2 regions of the Bradyrhizobium sp. LA6.1 genome follow, and region 2 is predicted to be linked to the other one. Evidence: predicted binding sites of a transcription regulator. Region 2 holds the regulator's gene; the other holds the start of a gene.

Region 1 (4,356 bases), on a different contig from region 2:
CGCCGCGCGCCGGCCGGAAGATCATCCGGCGATGCTGGTCTCGGCCGTGTCAGGCGAGGGGATCGATGCACTGCTTGCGGCCATCGAGGAACGTCTCGCCGCAAAGCGCACCACGCTCGATCTCTCCATCGACGCCGCCGACGGCGCCGGCATCAGCTGGCTGCACAGGAATTCCGAGGTGCTGGCCAAAGAGCTGCACGACGGCCGCTTCGACATGACGGTGCGGGTCGACGAGACCAAGCGGGATATCGTGGTGAACCGGTTCGATGCCGTGCCGCGCGTGGCGTGATCCGAAGGGCGCGGTGCGCCCGACCGGCCTGCGTGCGATATCGACCATATCCGCGTTTCCGGGTTGAGACGCGTAACGCTAGAATGGAATGGTCAGGCCCGGATTCTTCGCCTGCGCCTTGGTATAGGCGACGCCGTGGATCTTGATCCCGCGCTCGTCCAGCAGCGAAATGATGCCGCCCTGGTTCGACAATTCCATCGGCTTCTGCACGACGACGGCGAGCGTGCCCCCGGCCGCGATCTTCCCTGACAGGACCATCTTGTTCTTTTGCTTGTCGGCCAGCATCCAGCCGGTGAGATCGATGTCGCGATCGGCCGTATTGAGCAGCGTGACGACTTCCCGCTCAGGCGTCTTCAAGGCATTGACGAGTGCTGCGATGATGCGCACGAGTCCGTCAGGCATTTGCCCGGTCGGAGGAGCGGTCGGATCTGGCGGCTGTGTCGGAGCGCCGAGATCGATGGGGTCACCGGTCTTGTCGTCGGTGTGCCAGGCCTGGGTCTGGAATTTGAGGAAGACCGCCGTCCATAGCTTCTGATCCGGGAATTCGAACACCAGCCCGCCGTCTTGCCATGGCCCGTTGTCGCCCGAGAATCGTCCGATTGGATTTCCCTGATTCATATGGATATCGTGAATGCCGCGGCCCGGCCGGAAGCCGAAATAATTGTCCGCCTTGGTCTCCGGCCCCCATGTCTCACCGAATGCGTAGATCATCGCGCTTTCGTTTGAGAGCGCGCGCTGGACGAACTGGTCGAGCTTCTCGTTGAGGTCATTGTCGGGTCCGGGCACGGACAGCGGCAGCGGGATCATCTCCTGGGGCTGCATCAGATTGCCGCGAATGAAGTCCAGCGCGATGCTGGCCGGCTTCGGCGGCTGCGGGTGCAGGCCCTCCGGCAGCGCCGCGAGATGATCGGTGATCGGATGGACAAAGTGCGATCGCACCAGGAACTCGACTTCGCTTCCGTCGGCTGACTGCACATTGACGGCGATGCGGAAATCCGCGTTGTCGGCCACGACATGGACTTGATAGTGCGGCGACTGGCCGGTGCCGAAACGCATCGCGATCGGGCGTCCTTTGAGGACCGAATAGTGCTTTAATGGCATCGCACTCACCTGAGGTGGGATTTCGGCTGCGCGGGCTCCGTTGCTCAACTCTAGACTGCTTGTCGTGACGGTTTCATGGCTTGACTGCGATCCGCCATGACCGCCTCGCTGCATTCGGGAAAAGATGCTGACCTATATCTCCTTCGCGACCGCTTCGATCCTTGCGGGTACACCGATGGAGCAGGCCACAACGCTAGCGGCGGGCCTGCGAGCGAGTCTCTGATACCGGTTTCCCCTCACTCTTCGCCGCGTTCCACAGCGCGTCCATCTCCGCCAGCGACGCCTGCTCGAGCGTCCGCCCTTGCGCCTCAAGCGCGCGCTCGATGAAGGCGAAGCGCCGCTCGAACTTTGCATTCGTCGCGCGTAGCGCGGCTTCCGGATCGGCGTCGACGTGGCGGGCGAGATTGACGAGTGCGAACATCAGATCGCCGGTTTCCTCCGCCAGCCCCTCGCTGTCGTTGCGGTCGAGCGCCGCCTCGATCTCGTCGGCTTCTTCGCGGATTTTCGCCAGCACCGCGCGCGGGTCGTTCCAGTCGAAGCCGACGGTGGAGGCCTTGCGCTGGAGCTCCATCGCGCGCGTCAGCGCGGGCTGACCGGCCTTGACGCCCGAGAGTAACGACTTGTGCGTCGGCGTTTCCTCCGGCGGCCGGCGAGCCGCACGTTCGGCTTTCTCCTCGGCCTTGATGCGGTCCCAGACCTCCTTGACGTGGGAGGAGGCGAGGTTGCCGTCCTTGTCGGCGAAGACATGAGGGTGGCGCCGGATCATCTTGCGGGTGATGGCCTCCACGACGTCGCCGAAGGTAAAGGCATTCTGTTCTGAAGCCATCTGGGCGTGAAACACGACCTGGAGCAGGAGGTCACCGAGCTCCTCGCGCAGATCGTCGAGATCGCCGCGGCTGATGGCCTCGACCACCTCATAGGCCTCCTCGATCGTGTAGGGCGCGATCGTCGCGAAATTCTGCTCGAGGTCCCAGGGGCAGCCGGTCACCGGCGTGCGCAGCGCCGCCATGATCTCGATCAGACGGGAAATGTCGCGGGAAGGGGTCATTGCGGGGCAGTCTCCTGGCTCCAAAGCCTTATGCCAAAAGCGGCCCGCCGTTCCCAGCGCGGCGCTGCGGAACAGGCCGATTTCCACCGATTGGCGGCAGATTGGCGAGCCGCGCCCGCAGTGCTAAAGCGCGGGCCATGAGTGACGCATTTTCATCACAAACCGCCCTGGTGCTCTTTTCCGGCGGCCAGGATTCCACCACCTGCCTCGCCTGGGCGCTCAGCCGCTTTGCACGCGTGGAGACACTGGGTTTCGAGTATGGCCAGCGCCATGCCATCGAACTCGCCTGCCGCGACCGGCTGTTCGACGGCATCAAGGGGCTGCGTGCCGATTGGGCCGCAAGGCTCGGCGAGAGCCACACGCTGTCGATTCCGACGCTGGCGGCTGTGTCCGAGACGGCGCTGACGCGCGACGTCGCCATCGCGATGGGCGCCGACGGCCTGCCGAATACGTTCGTGCCCGGCCGCAACCTGGTGTTCCTGACGTTTGCCGCGGCGCTCGCCTACCGGCGCGGCATCACCCACATCGTCGGCGGCATGTGCGAGACCGATTATTCCGGCTACCCTGATTGCCGCGACGACACCATCCGCGCCATGCAGGCCGCGCTCTCGCTCGGCATGGCCAGGCAATTCGAGCTGCATACGCCGCTGATGTGGATCGACAAGGCGGCGACGTGGAAGCTCGCTCACGACCTCGGTGGCGCAGGACTGGTCGATCTCATCCGCGAGCACTCGCACACCTGCTATCTCGGCGAACGCGGCGCGCAGCATGAGTGGGGTTTCGGGTGCGGCGAGTGCCCGGCGTGCAGTTTGCGGGCGAAGGGATGGCGAGAGTTTGCGGCGGGGCGCAAATAGCGCTCCAATCTCCGCCGTCATCGCCCGCGAAAGCGGGCGATCCAGTATTCCAGAGAAGGTGCTTGAGCCGAGAAGCCGCGGCGTACTGGGTCGCCCGGTCAAGCCGGGCGACGACGGAGGAGAGAGCTTGCGCCCTCTCAACGTCGTCATTGCGAGGAGCGAAGCGACGAAGCAATCCAGACTGCCGCCGCGGAAAGATTCTGGATTGCTTCGCTACGCTCGCAATGACGAGATTGTGGCGCGAGCTAGCCAAAATCCTCTGGCTTTAGCTCGATCGGCTTGCCGTGCGGCGTGCGGTCGGCGGCGTGGTCCCAGGCGTCGCGGTAGCGGTGCAGCGTCTCCGCCGATGCGACGCCCTTGCTTGCAACCAAACCTTCCAGCGTGGCGAGCCAGTGCAGGTAATAGGTCTCGCCCGTGTCAGGGTCGCCGGCGGCTTGGGCGCGCTTGATCTCGGAGGCCAGGGCTGCGGCCCATTCCGGCCAGGTGAACACGCCGCGCTCGTGCAGCGTCAACGCCATCGCGAACGCATGCGCTTCCCAGGGCGCGCGGAAGACCGGGCCGTCGTCATCGCGCGGAATGCTCGGAATGGCCGCCGTCGCGGCGGCCGCAGCCGTGCTGCTCATCACGCCGGGTCCAGATAGGGTTCGAAGGCGTCGATCGACACCTTCAAGGTCGGATCACCGTCCGCGCCCCAGAGATCGCGGCCCTCGAAGACGACCGTGTAAAGCCATTGCGGATTTTCGCCGAGCTCCATCGCCGCCGAATCCGGAAATACATGGCAGCCGTGGTTCAGCTCGACGACACCGACATGGCCGCGCACATAGCGCGGCAGCCGCGTATGCGTGGTCGGATGGATGTTCCTGGCGCGGACGCGGTCGCCGATGTTGAATTTTGCCGGCGCCGGAGCAGGGCGGGCGAACTTGCCGCGCACCATGACGCGCTCGACATTGGCGAGGTCGAACTTGCCGTGCTTGAGCGCCTTTGCAGGCTGCATCGCGTGGCCGGCGGCGACCTCGTCCCGGGTGAGGTAGCCCTTCTCAATCAGCATCTCCTCGAGCCCGAGA
Region 2 (5,802 bases):
TTTGCCGAACCGGTCGCGGCGAGCGTTGCCAGCGTGCGGCCGTGGAAGGCGCCTTCGAAGGTGATGATGCGGTAACGTTCCGGATGACCCTTGGAGAAGTGATGATGGCGGACGAGCTTGATCACACCTTCCAGCGCTTCGGCGCCGGAATTGCAGAAGAACACGAAGTCCGCGAAGCTTTCGTTGCACAGACGCGCGGCGAGCTTCTCGCCGTCCGGGCTCTGGAACAGGTTCGACATGTGCCAGAGTTTGGTGGCCTGCTCCTGCAACGCCTTGACCAACGCAGGATGAGCATGGCCGAGCGCATTCACCGCCACGCCCGAGGTGAAATCGAGATAGCGATCGCCATTGGTCGCAATCAGCCAGCAGCCTTCACCGCGCTCGAAACCGAGGTCGGACCTGGCAAAAACGGGGAGCAAATGCGGCGCTGCGCTGTTAGTCATGACGATCACTTGAATGTTGCGGACGGTGTGAGCGTGCATTGCGCAACGCACCATTGACCGGCCCGGAAAACGAAACGTGCCGCCTTTTAAGGGCGGCACGTGTGACTATCTTATGCCTGGTGAAACCGGTGTCAATGCCGCCCGGAAAGCCTCGCGAAACGCAGAATCCGTAGTCTTGCGGTGGCGATTTTGCGTATTTCCGCCACGGAACATGTGGAAGCGAGTCGGCGGACTCTTGCGCGTGAGTCACGCCATATTGTAGCGTTTGGCTTGTCAGATACGACATCTCGTGCAGCAGTTCTGATCCTCTAAGTCCTCATGTACCGGCGTAAGCGTTCGGGCGCATCTGGTGCGCCCGGCGAGCCTTAAGGGATTCTGGCGGCACGGGTTTTTCGAAGCTTAGGCATTCGCCGTGCGGCCGCCAGGATGGCAGGCGCCGGCGAAGGAAAGGGTGCAATGACCGTTTTGACCTGGTCGGATGATCGCGTCGAGCAGCTGAAAAAGCTCTGGGAGGCCGGGCTTTCGGCCAGCCAGATCGCCGCTGAACTCGGCAATGTGACCCGCAATGCCGTAATCGGCAAAGTGCACCGGCTCGGCCTGTCGGGCCGCGCCAAGAGCCCTTCATCGGCAGCGCCGCGGCCGCGCAAGGCGCGCCCCGCCCAGCACATGATGCGGGTGACACGCCCGATCGCGCGCGGCAACACCGCGCTGGCGCAGGCCTTCGAAGTCGAGGTCGAGGCCGAACCGGTCACCTACGACAACGTCGTGCCGATGAGCCAGCGGCTGTCGCTGCTGGAGCTGAACGAGGCGACCTGCCACTGGCCGGTCGGCGATCCCTCGAGCCCGGATTTCTTCTTCTGCGGCGGCAAGGCGCTCTCCGGCCTGCCCTACTGCGCCCAGCACTCGCGCGTGGCGTATCAGCCCGCGGCCGATCGCCGGCGCGCGCCGGTGAAGCCGGGTCCGCGCTGAGGTATCGGATTAGCTGACTACGAAGACGGCGCCGTCACGCGATGACGGCTCAACTCACTCGGTGTCGTCCCTGCGAACGCAGGGACCCATAATCCCGGCGCGTAGTTATTGCGCGGGATGATCACTCCGAGTCGTCGCCAAACCACTCCCTGTGGTTATGGGTCCCCTGAGTTCACAGGGACGACATCGAGGATGCGGTGGCAGCCCGCTAAATCACGTCTGCCACAGCAACCCCTTACGCCTGCTCCGCCTTCGCAAAACGATCGTCCAGTGCGTAGCCCGCGCCGCGGACGGTGCGGATCGGGTCCTGCTCGCGGCCGAGATTGAGCAGCTTGCGCAGGCGGCCGATATGGACGTCGACGGTGCGCTCGTCGATGTAGATGTCGCGGCCCCAGACGCTGTCGAGCAGCTGCTCGCGCGAGAACACGCGGCCGGGATGCTCCAGGAAGAACTCCAGCAGACGATATTCGGTCGGACCGAGATCGATCGGCCGGCCCGAACGCGCCACGCGACGCTTGTCGCGGTCAAGCTCGATGTCGCCATAGGCGAGCACCGTGGCAAGCCGCTCCGGGCTGGCGCGCCTGAGCAGGCCCTTCACGCGTGCCAGCAGCTCCGGGACCGAGAACGGCTTGACGATGTAGTCGTCGGCGCCGGTCGCAAGGCCCCGCACCCGCTCGCTCTCCTCGCCGCGCGCGGTGAGCATGATGATCGGGAGCTGCTTGGTCTCGGGCCGGGTGCGCAGCCGCCGGCACAGCTCGATGCCGGAGAGGCCCGGCAGCATCCAGTCGAGCACGATCAAATCGGGGATGTGCTCCTTGAGGCGGGTGTCGGCGTCGTCGCCGCGCATCACCGTCTCGACGTCATAGCCGTCGCCTTCGAGGTTGTAGCGGAGAAGCTCGGTGAGAGCTTCCTCGTCCTCAACCACCATAATGCGTGCGCCCATGGTGTTCGTCGCTCCTTAAGTGTTCGGGACCGTCGTGGCGAAGGTCGTCATGTCGCCCTTCGGCCGCTTGTCGGTGATCGCCTGGCCCTCGATCATGTAGAACACGGTCTCGGCGATGTTGGTGGCGTGGTCACCGATGCGCTCGATGTTCTTGGCGCAGAACATCAGATGGATGCAGAACGAGATGTTGCGCGGATCCTCCATCATGTAGGTGAGGAGCTCGCGGAACAGCGAGGTGCAGATGGCGTCGACTTCCTCGTCGCCCTTCCACACCGCCATCGCCGCCGGCAGATCGTGCGCGGCATAGGCATCCAGCACCGACTTGACTTGTTGCTGCACGAGGTCGGTCATGTGCTCCAGACCGCGGAACAGCTTGAGCGGATGGAAATCCGTCTCCAGCGCCGCGACGCGCTTGCCCATGTTCTTGGCGAGGTCGCCGATCCGCTCGAGATCGGTCGCGACGCGCATGGCGCCGACGATCTCGCGCAGATCCACCGCCATCGGCTGGCGGCGCGCGATGGTGAGAACGGCGCGCTCCTCGATCTTCTTCTGGAGCGCGTCGAGCTCGGCGTCGATGGTCACGACGCGCTGGCCGAGCGCGACGTCGCGGCGGATAAGCGCGTCGACGGAATCGACGATCATGCGCTCGGCGATGCCGCCCATCTCGGCGACCAGGCGCGTGAGCTCCTGGAGGTCGGTGTCGAAGGCCTTTGCGGTATGTTCAGAACCCATGTTCCGTCTCCTCAGCCGAACCGGCCGGTGATGTAATCCTGCGTGCGCCGGTCGGTCGGCGACGTGAAGATCTTGCTGGTGTCGTCGAACTCGATCAGCTCGCCGAGATACATGAAGGCGGTCTTGTCGGAGACGCGCGCCGCCTGCTGCATGTTGTGGGTGACGATCGCGATCGTGTAGTTCTCGGACAGCTCCTGGATCAGCTCCTCGACCTTGGCGGTCGAGATCGGGTCGAGCGCCGAGCAGGGCTCGTCGAACAAGATCACCTCGGGCCGCACCGCGACCGTGCGGGCGATGCAGAGGCGCTGCTGCTGGCCGCCGGAGAGCGACAGGCCGGAGGCGTTGAGCTTGTCCTTGACCTCGTTCCACAGCGCGCCACCGCGCAGCGCCTTCTCGACGCGGTCGTCCATCTCGGACTTCGAGATCTTCTCGTAAAGGCGGATGCCGAAGGCGATGTTCTCGTAGATCGTCATCGGGAACGGCGTCGGCTTCTGGAACACCATGCCGACGCGGGCGCGCAGCAAATTGAGGTCCAGCTTGGGGTCGAGGACGTTGGTCTGGTCGAGCATGAGCTGACCGGTGACGCGCTGGCCCGGATAGAGGTCGTACATCCGATTGAAGATGCGCAGCAGGGTCGACTTGCCGCAGCCCGACGGGCCGATGAACGCCGTGACGCGGTTGGTGCCGAGCGCCAGATTGATGTTCTTCAGCGCGTGGTGCTCGCCGTAATAGAAATTGAGGTTGCGCACCGTCACCTTGGCCGGAGCTTCGGGCAGCACCGGCGCCTGGGGCAAACCACCGGCCGCGCTCATCGATACGGAAAGATCACTCATTTTGCGGTCCTCTCGGCGCTCAGAATGCGCGCGCCAATATTCAGGGCAAGAACGGTCAGGGTGATGAGCAGCGCGCCGCTCCAGGCGAGCTGCTTCCAGTAGGCGTAGGGGCTCTGCACGAAATTATTGATGGTGACCGGCAGGTTCGCCATCGTCTTGTTCAGACCCAGGCTGAAGAACTGGTTCGACAGCGCGGTGAAGAGCAGCGGCGCGGTCTCGCCGGCGACGCGGGCGGTGGCCAGCATCACGCCGGTGATGAGGCCCGAGCGCGCCGCGCGATAGGCGATGCGCTTGATCACCAGCGAGCGCGGCAGGCCGAGCGCCGAGGCCGCCTCACGCAGTGCGTTCGGCACCAGCAGCAGCATGTCCTCGGTCGTGCGCAGCACCACCGGGATGACGATCACCGCAAGCGCGAGGCAGCCGGCAATCGCCGAGAAGCCGCGCATCGGCACCACCACCGCACCATAGATGAACAGGCCGATGATGATCGAGGGCGCCGAGAGCAGGATGTCGTTGATGAAGCGGATCACCGAGGTCAGGCGGTCGTTGCGGCCGTACTCGGCGAGATAGGTGCCGGCGAACAGACCGAGCGGCGCGCCGATGCCGACGCCGAGCACGGTCATGATGATCGAACCCACGATGGCGTTGCGCAGGCCGCCCTCGGTCGAGCCCGGAGGCGGCGTGTCCGCAACGAAGAGCTCCAGGTTCAGGCCGGCAATGCCGTTGTAGAGCAGCGTCATCAGGATCAGCGCGAGCCATGTGACGCCGAAGGCAGCGGCAGCCAGGCAGAGCACACGGATGACGATGTCCATGCGGCGGCGGCGTGCGTAGATCGGGTTCATGTTACTTCCCCGCCTTCTTTTCAAGACGCATCAGCATCAACCGTGCAGCCGCGAGCACGAAGAATGTCAGCACGAACAGCAGCAGGCCGAGCAGGATCAGGCCGGACTGGTGCAGGCCGTCGCTCTCGGCGAACTCCGATGCGATCGCCGCCGAGATCGTGGTGCCCGGGGCAAAGATCGACGACGAGATGCGGAACGAGTTGCCGATGATGAAGGTCACCGCCATGGTCTCGCCGAGCGCGCGGCCGAGCGCCAGCATGACACCGCCGATGACGCCGACGCGGGTGTAGGGGATCACCACGCTGCGCACGACTTCCCAGGTGGTGCAGCCGACGCCGTAGGCGGCTTCCTTGAGCACCGGCGGGACCGTCTTGAACACGTCGACCGAGATCGAGGTGATGAAGGGCAGCACCATGATGGCGAGGATCAGCGCCGCGTTGAACAGGCTGAGATAGGACGGCGGGCCTGCGAAGATCGCGCCCAGCACGGGGACGCCGTCGAAGATCTTGATCATGAAGGGCTGGAACGTGTTGGCCAGGAACGGGCCGAGCACGAAGAAGCCCCACATGCCGTAGATGATCGAGGGAATGCCGGCGAGCAGCTCGATCGCCATGCCGATCGGGCGGCGCGCCCATTGCGGGCAGAGCTCGGTCAGAAAGATCGCAATGCCGAGACCGACCGGAATGGCGATCGCCATCGCGATGAAGGAGGTGATGAGCGTGCCGTAGATCGGGCCGAGCGCGCCGAGCACGGGCGGATCTGCCGACGGCGCCCAGCGCTGCGTCCACAGGAAGGCGAAGCCGTATTCCTTCATCGCCGGGAACGCGCCGACGATCAGCGAGATGATGATGCCACCGAGGATGAGGAGCACCGAGATCGCGGACAGCCGCGTGATCCAGTAGAAGGTGAGGTCGCCGAGCTTGAAGGCGCCCAAGGCCTTGGCGCGGTCATACGGTCCGGCGTCGTCGATTACATCGCTCTGAACGGCCATCTCTGCCACGCCGATCCCCTGTGCCCGTTTGATATACGCTTGTTGTCGG

What was found. Region 2 encodes PhoB, which activates phosphate uptake and scavenging genes when phosphate is short. Its sites were predicted from a motif close to TGTCATNNANCTGTCAT; they were not measured.
Region 1: a site for PhoB is predicted at 1,451-1,467, ahead of ABIB99_RS09690 (DUF2278 family protein). Genes of this name have one in related genera too.

What each region holds. Positions count from the first base shown of each region.
Region 1 is NZ_JBEPQK010000003.1:530,995-535,350, reverse strand. It holds gene hflX (GTPase HflX) at 1-289, shown strand, start outside; gene ABIB99_RS09690 (DUF2278 family protein) at 368-1,390, opposite strand; gene mazG (nucleoside triphosphate pyrophosphohydrolase) at 1,584-2,438, opposite strand; gene queC (7-cyano-7-deazaguanine synthase QueC) at 2,576-3,292, shown strand; gene ABIB99_RS09675 (nitrile hydratase accessory protein) at 3,538-3,915, opposite strand; gene nthB (nitrile hydratase subunit beta) at 3,915-4,356, opposite strand, start outside.
Region 2 is NZ_JBEPQK010000021.1:39,007-44,808, forward strand. It holds gene ABIB99_RS36525 (aspartate aminotransferase family protein) at 1-443, opposite strand, end outside; gene ABIB99_RS36530 (GcrA family cell cycle regulator) at 900-1,412, shown strand; gene phoB (phosphate regulon transcriptional regulator PhoB) at 1,648-2,355, opposite strand; gene phoU (phosphate signaling complex protein PhoU) at 2,371-3,087, opposite strand; gene pstB (phosphate ABC transporter ATP-binding protein PstB) at 3,099-3,920, opposite strand; gene pstA (phosphate ABC transporter permease PstA) at 3,917-4,762, opposite strand; gene pstC (phosphate ABC transporter permease subunit PstC) at 4,764-5,753, opposite strand.